DNA from 3 places in the Paenibacillus sp. N119s genome. Region 3 is predicted to be linked to each of the others. Evidence: riboswitches for the same ligand, from Rfam matches in the RefSeq annotation. Region 3 holds a riboswitch; each other region holds the start of a gene.
What was found. A riboswitch is a leader RNA that binds a small molecule or an ion and turns the genes downstream of it on or off. The one in region 3 is predicted to bind cyclic di-AMP.
Positions count from the first base shown of each region.

Region 1 (3,274 bases), on a different contig from region 3:
CCCAGCCCTTCACCACGTCGCGTCAAACCTCTCATAAAAGCTGCAGCAACCGATAATCCGGATGCAGCCGAAGTAAACATCATCATCGTGACGAACGCCATCTGTGTCAGATACGTAAGCCCGCTTTCACCGCTATAATGCTGGAGATTCGTATTGGTCATAAAGCTGATTACGGTATTAAAGGCCAATGATGCTTCCATATTACTGTTTCCAACCGGATTGCCCGGGAGTATCGCCTGCAAGCGCAATAGCAGGTAGCTGATCCCTGCAAGCACCACATTGGTTGCAATGAAACTCAAAGCATATGTGGTCCAACGCATGCTTTCCTGTTTCTTCAAGCCTATAGCCTTATAAATCAGCTTTTCCGTTCCACCAAAAATCCGATCCGTCCGATTCGGTTCATTTGAAAATACGTGATACATATAGGTCCCCACTGGCTTAACCAAGAGCAGCAATATGACAATCACAATTCCAATTTGCAGTAGCTCCATCCTCTATTCCTCCTTAAAATGCTCCTGCATTTGGAACAACAGACCTAATTCAGACCATCCATTGAGTGCACACGTTTGCGAATATGCCCTTGATGCTTCATTCTTGATCTGCTGTTCCCGCCTGCTCGATCCTATCGTTGACTAGAACTTTTCAGGATTCAGGAGTGCGTAGATTAAATACACGAACACAATAACCGTGAGCCCTAGCACAACGATCATCCTTTTCGCCCTCCTTTTGAGGTCTGCACATCACACCAGCGTATAAACAGCAATATCACTCCATAACTCACAGCCATTACGAGCAGCATGTATAAATCCATCATGTTCCTATCCTCCGTATCGCTCCTCAGATTGTCCTTTTGATTCCATCATAAAATCTTAAACCAGCTATGTTATAAGTGCTTATCCGTTCAGCAAGAAACCCACCTCTCCGTTCAATGTGTAGATCACATGGTCCGCTCCCAATCCCCGATAAATTCCTTGTGGATTACAGCCGTGCGTAATAACATAGATCGGTTCTGATGTTAGTGGCCGACATATTTGCAGGAAACGGCAAGTCAAATTCAAGCTGTTTTCGAACAAATACACACTCCCAATTTCTTTACTAGGAAAATTCCATTTTCCCGCTTGCATCGTATTGATGCGCACAATGTGCTCCACACCCATTTTTTTGAGCTGTCGTTCCTCCTGGGTACTGTTTGTGAGAACTGCAAACGCCAATTTTTTGAACATGAGCAATTTCACAAAACTTCTGCCCGCTTCATTCGGTGCAGTGACAATAATTAACCGACCTTCCATCAGTAGCTCCTCTCCCGGTATAAAAAGACAACAAAAAGAAGCCGAAGGAAAAAGGCTTCCTCCGGCTTCATACATTCCATGATAAAATAAACCATGGCTGCACACGGCGGTTTGTTGCCTCTCCCTGTACGCTTACGAGGTTAGCTGTCGGATTCGGACGTGAGAGTCGCCCTATTTACGGCACTTGACCGAAAAATTCACCCCATGAGACACGCGGCTTTCAAAGCCGTACATGTTCGTTGGTTCCCCCGCTTTTGCAACTGCAAAATTCAGCGCTTTAGACAATTCGTTGTTGCTTCATTGTTGTTAATTTGAAATTACGTCTTGAATCATACACCCGTGCAAGGAAGACTGTAAAGCTCAACAGCAAGGCTATAAATCGACCTTTAGAGCATAAAAGATTAATAATAACGCTTACAACACATCTATGCTTCTCACATCTCTCGAAATCTCTATATTTCACCCCTTTTTGAAAATGAAAGGCATGTCAATATTGGCGTAGGGTAAGGCATGGTTGCTCCTTAATTGTAAAAAGGAAAGAAAATACGCTATATGTACCAGATAATTACCGATTAAACCCGTTTTTATGAGAAAGAACTCCTCAATTAGCCCCATTTGAAGCGCAATTTACCGTTTTGAACAAAAGATGATTTTACAATAGTTCAATGCCTGTATACTCTTCCTGGCTTGCAACCTCCCCTTGAGTTGTTTACAATTTAATTGTAGACTATTGAACGAGGAGGAATAGCATGAGCGTATATGAATATAATGCGCAGACCCTGCAAGGAGCGCAAATTCCTTTATCCACATATGAAGGGAAAGTTCTTCTTATCGTGAACACTGCCAGCAAATGTGGGTTAACCCCCCAATATAAAGCACTACAAGAGCTATACGACCAGTATCATGAACAGGGGCTCGAAATTTTGGGATTTCCCAGCAACCAGTTTGCCAAACAAGAGCCGGGTTCCAACGAGGAGATCTCCGAGTTTTGCCAACTCAATTATGGTGTGACCTTTCCGATGTTCGCCAAAACAGATGTCAATGGTGATCAAGCTCACCCTTTATTTCGTTACCTGACCCACACTGCTCCGGGCGTATTGGGCTCTAAAGCGATCAAATGGAATTTTACTAAATTCTTAATTACACGAAAAGGTAATGTATTTAAGCGTTATGCGCCGCAAACCACTCCAGATAAGCTTGCAGGAGATATTGAAAAGCTTTTGCAGGAAAACTGACAATCTTTCTTCATAACAGTTAACGAGCGATCCGTTGTCATGGGTCGCTTCTGTGGCGGGATGTATAAAGAAAGTTAACAAAAAAAAGCATCCCTTCACATAAAACGTGTCAGGATGCTCTTTAACTAGGTATTGCACATAATGCGGTCGAGAGGACTCGAACCTCCACGGGCGTACGCCCACTACCCCCTCAAGATAGCGTGTCTGCCATTCCACCACGACCGCATGTCATAATGTATTGAGGCAACAGATTTATTATACTCTCTCAGCAACAATTTGTAAACAGAAATATAATAATTATTTTATATGTTACTTTATATAACATATATGAGACATAAGAATATTTTATTTGACATAAAATATTCAATTATGTAAATATATATTACATAATTATTTAAGTTAACTCATTATAAACAATATTAAGTTAAATAATGTTACATAGGTATTCACTTCAAGGAGGCGAACCATCCTGCATAAAGGTAACCGATTGCTAAACTACGCATTATTGTTGGACCCTTCCCTACCCGTTGGTGGTTTCACCCGATTTCACGGACTGGAGGAACGTTTCCGCAATGGATACTTGAACAGTCTACAAGATCTGGAGCATTACATGCGGGACGAGTGGTATCCTCACATTACAACCCTTGACGGCATGGCCATCAAAAATCTGTATGTCGCCATCCAGCAGAATGACGGTTGGCGAATCGCCCTTATTGATAAAATGCTGTATACCCAACATCCTTCCTCGCA
Region 1 covers NZ_JCAJRU010000002.1:28,469-31,742, reverse strand. Annotated here, with positions in the region: gene kdpA (potassium-transporting ATPase subunit KdpA) at 1-491, opposite strand, end outside; gene kdpF (K(+)-transporting ATPase subunit F) at 633-710, opposite strand; gene AC5V8P_RS00710 (hypothetical protein) at 894-1,289, opposite strand; cyclic di-AMP (ydaO/yuaA leader) riboswitch at 1,403-1,574, opposite strand; gene AC5V8P_RS00705 (glutathione peroxidase) at 2,039-2,524, shown strand; tRNA gene AC5V8P_RS00700 (tRNA-Leu) at 2,667-2,749, opposite strand; gene AC5V8P_RS00695 (urease accessory protein UreF) at 3,012-3,274, shown strand, end outside.
Region 1: linked by a shared signal. The riboswitch ahead of AC5V8P_RS00710 (hypothetical protein) and the one ahead of AC5V8P_RS08435 (resuscitation-promoting factor) in region 3 are both predicted to bind cyclic di-AMP.

Region 2 (3,274 bases), on a different contig from region 3:
TATGCACAGAATGCCTACTCACGAGGCAAGTTGGTACTACGAGGCATTGAACGTCAGGTGGGTATGAAGAAAATGGACCGAATTATGCGGACCTACGTCCAGACGTACCGATTCAAGCATCCGACCTCACAGGATTTTCAGCGTGTTGTGGAGAGGGTGACTGGACGCTCATGGAGCCACTATTTTGAACAGTATGTATATGACGGCCAGATGGCGGACTTCTCTGTCGATCGCATTATGAACCGCAAGTTGGAGAGTGGATATGAAGCAGTCGTGACGCTCAGCAAAAAAGGAGCAGATTATCCTAAGATCCCTGTTCAATTTACTTTCAAGGATGGCACAACGATATTCAAGGCATGGGACGGTACGGGCAAAAGTACAACCTTTCGACTCAAAAGCAGCTCCCCCGTGTCCTCTGTAGCCGTCGATCCTCTATACACTATTGCCTTGGAGAACAAGCATATTAATAATAACCTGAAGGCTGAATTGAACGAAAAACAACAAACCCGTTGGAGTATAGGTGTAACCAAGCTGTTGGAGACACTGCTTGGAAGTCTGTCATGGTGAGGTGTCTATAGATGCGGACTGTTATAAAAGAAGGCTGGGCGCTAGTGCGCATACGCTTTTATATCGTTATCATTTTATTTCTATATCGTCTGCTGTGGGGGGTATTTCTCTATCGGCTGGTGCAATCCGCTGTCATCCCGCTGCTGCTTCGTTATCCGGATCAGAGCCAAAACGAGTTGGGAAGGACCTTGTTTTGGATGGAGGGCCAGATCGCCTTGATGGACAGCCGAGAAGTGCACGTATATTTATGGATACTACTAGGGGCAACCGTATTGCGTATATTGATCACACCCTTTATTAGAGCCGGCATCTATCAAAGCCTGTATACCGATGCAACTGAACCGCAAAGCCTGTCCTTCTTCAAAGGGATGAAACGGCATGGTATGTCATCGCTGTTGTATTACATCATCGAGTTGGGTCTGCTGCTGCTCCCCGCCTTTTGGGTGGTACCAAGACTCTATCCTATTGTAGCAGGAACCCTGCAATCTTCCTCTTACCTGCTGCATTTGTTGCCCTATGCCATTGGGTGGATGGCTTACGGGTGGTTCATTCGGCAGTGCATCCTGTATATGCAATTGGGCACAGTCAGTGGTCACACCGTACTATCGTCCCTGCTCGCCTTCTTTCGCCAGCTTCTTCCCGCTGTCGGCGTATCCTTGCTGCTCGGTGCTTGTGTGCTACTGGTCTTCGGTCTATTTGGCACCGTGGCGATGATTTGGACTGGTATGTTGGCGCTGATTCTCCAGCAATCGTATCATTTTGTTACCAGTCTAGTCAGGCTGTGGCATATCAGTTCACAGTACCGACTATGGCATATCGATATCTCCAGCAGGAGTTAACCCCTCTCTTTATGCTATCTTCTGCATTTTCAGCTGTCGAAAAAAACTTTTTCTTCCCCGTCCTCACGACACATAACTGAATACTGTTAACAGAATCTGTTCCTACGATGTTAGGAACAGATTTTTTTTGTAACTTTTTGCGATGAAACATTTGCCAAAGCCTGCTGTCTTTGTTACAATAATCGCAGTGAACTGATAGTAACAACTTTGTAATCTTTATTGTAACCTTTATCTTAAAAACATCGTTGTCGTGAATACTGCTCTCCAAGGTGCACATCTTAAGTTAAGCCTAATTCCTGGCACCTAGGAAGCGGGGGAACCAGTTTGGGTGAATTGATCTCGCAACAGAGTGGTCATAGGGGAACCTTCTACCGAATCCTTAAGCTAACCTCGCAGGCAATTGGAAGGGGTATATTTTTTTTGAAGAAGAAGCTAACGATCGCAGCTATGGGTCTCGCCATTGCCTTTACATCCTTTACTTTCGGTGGCGGCAGTGCATTCGCAGACTCCAAGATGGACCAGGTCATCCAAGATGCCAAAGGAACGAGCTACAGAAGCGGAGGCACTACACTCGAGGGATTCGATTGCTCCGGCTTCACAATGTATGTATTCAACAAACTGGGAATTAAACTGCCGCATCAATCTGGATCACAATTCAAAATGGGATCTTCTGTATCCCGTGATGAAATGAGACCAGGAGACCTAGTGTTCTTCAACACCACAGGAAGAGGCATTTCCCATGTAGGTATCTTCGTAGGTGAAGGGAAATTCGCCCACTCCTCGACTTCACGTGGTGTAGTAGTTAGCTCACTGAACGAAAATTATTACGCTAACCGTTTTGTCGGTGCAAAAAGAATTATGAGCACAGACGCTTACCATTCTGTAGCTTCAGAAATTCCTGATGACGACAACGTAGAATAACCACCGCACAGCAAGCTAACCCTAGCCGCAATTTGATTCTGGCCGGAATCGAATTGCGGTTTTTTATGTCCACTACATCAGTCATGATTATCAATACTGACGAACTGACGCCTCAAAAGGTTTCAGTGTTAGCGAACATCGTCGGTTTTACAGTCACCGCTGGGGGAGCATTGAACGGTAAATTCCTTCTTATTGAATGTATACCCGACTTAGGTACGAAATAAACACGCTTGCCATTCCTCTTTAACTTGTCTACAATCTGTTGTTAATGATTGAAGTACGCAAAAGGAGGAATGGAAAAGTGCCTGCCTCAATATCCAACTACCGGATCGTGCCGATGGACGAGCATCAAGCGGCTGAAATCTGTGAGTGGCGCTATGATCCCCCCTACAATATATATGGCTGGCTTCCATGGGAACAAATGAAGGCACTTGAAGTCGAATTTGGGAGTCCTACGCTTCGCCAAGAGCAATATGTTGCCGTACTGGACGCAGAGAATAAGCTTGCGGGATTTGCTCAATATTTTCCTATGGTTGGTGTGACCCGGCTGGGTCTTGGAATGCGTCCTGAAAGATGCGGACATGGCACAGGCTCCGACTTTGTCCGGGCCATTGCCGAGGAAGCCAGACGACGCCACCCGCAGAATGAGATTGACCTAGAGGTGCTCACGTGGAATCAACGGGCTATTCGAGCCTATAAGGCAGCTGGATTCGAGCTGACCGATACCTATGAGCGCCAGACTCCAGATGGCAGAAAGCCGTTCCATTGTATGGTATATTATCCTGAACATTAGAACCGGGCTTTATAAATAAAAGCGCCTTCGCTATACAACCGCGATGTTGTATAGCGAAGGCGCTTTTAGCATATACGACAGATCATTACAAACTTAATGACCGCTGCGCATTTTTTCAAAAGCTTCATTATATTGTTGGGCTTCTTTAATATCT
Region 2 covers NZ_JCAJRU010000022.1:4,708-7,981, reverse strand. Annotated here, with positions in the region: gene AC5V8P_RS04960 (M1 family metallopeptidase) at 1-567, shown strand, start outside; gene AC5V8P_RS04955 (hypothetical protein) at 579-1,406, shown strand; cyclic di-AMP (ydaO/yuaA leader) riboswitch at 1,683-1,820, shown strand; gene AC5V8P_RS04950 (C40 family peptidase) at 1,827-2,327, shown strand; gene AC5V8P_RS04945 (hypothetical protein) at 2,393-2,551, shown strand; gene AC5V8P_RS04940 (GNAT family N-acetyltransferase) at 2,629-3,120, shown strand; gene AC5V8P_RS04935 (4a-hydroxytetrahydrobiopterin dehydratase) at 3,214-3,274, opposite strand, start outside.
Region 2: linked by a shared signal. The riboswitch ahead of AC5V8P_RS04950 (C40 family peptidase) and the one ahead of AC5V8P_RS08435 (resuscitation-promoting factor) in region 3 are both predicted to bind cyclic di-AMP.

Region 3 (3,274 bases):
AAGCCTGCTTGCAGCCCGGGACCTTGGAGGCAATGATTTTACGGATACGTTCCCCTGCATGATCGGGGTCAGTTAAAATAATGACCCCCCGCCGTTCCTGGGCCAATGCAATTTTGCGCAGCGTCATTTTATTAATAGCTGAACCGCCAGTTTCTATCGTATCTGCCTCGACAGCACGGCGAATGGCTACCGTGTCATCCCGGCCTTCTACCACGATCACTTCCTTGATCATCTTCATTTACCTCCACTGCTACACAGCAACATATATTTATCTTTCCCTGCTTTTGAAAACAAAATAAGAAGAGGATATCCTCTTCTTAGCATGGCATAACTATGTTGTTAATACTATCGCATTGCCCTCAACATACACAACCTGTTTTAGTTGATTTCTGGCTTTACAGGTCCGATCACATATACGGTTTTACCGTGCTTGCGACCAAATTGGTTAGCCCGGCTCAAACTCTCATAATACACATCGATTTTGTGGCCTTTAATGGCGCCACCGGTATCCTCCGCACGGCGGAAGCCCACCCCTTCAATATACACCCACCAGCCGATTGGAATTACACTCGGATCGACAGCGATGGTACGTCCTTCCGTAACACGCGTGCCGGAGGCCGTACGTGTACCGATACCTGACTCCTGTGAGGAGTACGCCGTCATGGAGACGTTTTGTAAAACCTTGCTATATTTAAAATTAATACCTGCTTTACGGACAGCATTGCCCGAACTTACCGTTGTCGCCTTAACCGCATCTCTAGGGCCAACGGAAGCAGCCAGAACGACCGGTTTTTTCTTCGTTCCTACTGCGATTACCTTATCCACGCGATTCTGTGTGACTTCCTTGTTGATCAGCTGTTTGGATACCAGCTTTCCATCATGGTATACCTTTTGAACATGCTGAACTACCACACCCGATTTGCCACTTTGAATGACTCGATTATCGCCTTTATAGAGACTTGGATCGGCCGTTTTGATGACTTGATAAGGCACCTGTTTTTTCTGTGCAACCTGCTGTTTCTTCACACGGACGATTTTTATGTCCATGTTAGCCGAAACAGAGGCATCCAATGCAGGATAAACTTTATCGATTGATGATAATTTATAGCCCGATGTGCGAATCGCACCCTCTACTGTATTTTCTGTTGTGTACAGCTTTTTCGTCTCATTGCCTGAGGACACTCTAACCTGATTGGCACGTTTAATAACTACGCGGTCCCCATCCTGTACTGCTCCGTTAAGCGGCATGGATATTGTATCATGCGGCTGAAGTGAAATAGAATGCTCATTGAGCAAATCTTGGAGCTTGGATTCCCGGGTTTCTACCGCAGATGCCTTACCATCGATGACAAAAAAGACTTGTTTTTTAGATTGCGTGTACATCAGAATTGAAATCATAATCGTTAGTGCGATTAGAAAAATAGCAACCAAAACCGCCTGGCGCACATTCTCTTGCTTCCAACGCAATACGTAAGACATGCTGGATGAGCGTGACTCATGGGTGGTCTCCCCTTTTCGGAAAATGCCCATTTCCTCCGTCCTCCTTACATAGCCCGCCGTCTGGAGTAAGACATAGTTGATCGTTGACGTGACTATAACAGATTTTCTACAAGACAAGCCCGTACTGCGACTGTCCTGCACCATGTACCCGTCTTCGCGGCATGCTGTCCTCCCCTGTTTAACCACAGTATGATGACAGATTTTCTTTTATTCACAACAAAAAAAGCCAAAGAAAGAGACTAGAGAGCTCTTTCGTGGCTTCCGACATGTGTGAATATGCGGGAAAACTCATGCACGAGTTGGCTTCTCTCTTGTTACGCTTACGGGGTTAGCTGTCGGGTTCGGACGTAGAGAGTCGCCCTAGCTTAGGTCAACCGCTCATGGCGGTCGCCTTCACATTCACCCCGAAGACCCAGAAAGAAATCGAAATACGGCTTCTCTACCTGTTCAATCCCATCCAGGATTTGAATTTCGGTCGAGCCGGCTGCTGAAGAGACATTCTCTCCTGCACATACGCCGGACGTACTGTAAGCCATATCGGTTCCCCCGTTCCCTGTAAAAGGGACTCAGCGAGACTGGTTCATGAAATGATTTGTTGATGTTTACACTCAACAACAATTCACTGAAAAGATGATATCCTGTTTGCATGCATGTTGTAAAGCAGGTTTCAAGTACATTTTTTAAAAAATTCGGTTAAAAGTTTGTAATATTCCTGAGTTTACTGCAACAAAATCATAATTAGCTCCGTCTAACTCTTTATTTTGATTGTTTTCTTCGCTTTTTCACTTAATGTCAAATCGTTCCAAGGCATTTTGGGTAGTAATGGATACCAATTCCTCCACCGTAATTCCCTTAATTTGGGCGGCTGCCTCTGCCACCAGTCTCACATGTGCTGACTCATTTCGTTTCCCGCGAAACGGATGGGGTGTCAGGTAAGGTGAGTCCGTTTCAATAAGCAGACGGTCCAGCGGAACCTGGGCCAGCACCTCTTTTGGCTGCTTGGCATTTTTGAACGTTATAGGCCCGCCGAATGAAAGGTGGAAACCCATATCCAGCACCATTTTGGCTGTCTCCCAGCTCCCTGAAAAGGAGTGCATAACCCCGCCAATCTCGCTCGCCTTTTCCTCCCGTAAAATCCTCACAATATCTTCATGTGCATCTCGATTATGGATAACAATTGGCATGTTGAGCTCACGTGCCAGGCCAATTTGATTTCGAAGTACCTGCTGCTGCACATCCTTTGGTGATGTATCCCAATAATAATCCAGACCGATCTCTCCGATCGCTACAACCTTTTTATGACTGCATAACGATGCAATCCATTCTAAATCCCCTTCCTGCATTGTAATAGCATCCTGCGGATGCCATCCAACGGCCGCATAAATAAAATCATACGTCTCAGCTAGCTTCATGGTGGATGGAATGGTCTCACGATTAAATCCGATATTAATCATCCGTGTTACTCCTGATTCGACAGCACGTGCTATAACTTCTTCACGATCCTCGTCAAATTGTGGTGCATCCAAGTGAGTATGAGTGTCGAATAAATCCAAGGTTTTCATCTCCTCTTTTTACTTACATTTCTATATATTTGTCTATTGTTTGACAAAATAATTACTTATTTCGGAAGGAAGCCTGTCTTTTACCCCGTTCAGTTTATTCTGGGGAAAATACATATGATATTTCCCTCGGTGAATACCACTTATTGAACGTACGATTTCCGAAACTTCAGATATTTCCCGCACCTCGCCCTGACGTCCGAGCAGCAAAATCT
Region 3 covers NZ_JCAJRU010000049.1:8,579-11,852, forward strand. Annotated here, with positions in the region: gene rnmV (ribonuclease M5) at 1-232, opposite strand, end outside; gene AC5V8P_RS08435 (resuscitation-promoting factor) at 379-1,530, opposite strand; cyclic di-AMP (ydaO/yuaA leader) riboswitch at 1,802-2,082, opposite strand; gene AC5V8P_RS08440 (TatD family hydrolase) at 2,283-3,053, opposite strand; gene AC5V8P_RS08445 (HD domain-containing protein) at 3,096-3,274, opposite strand, start outside.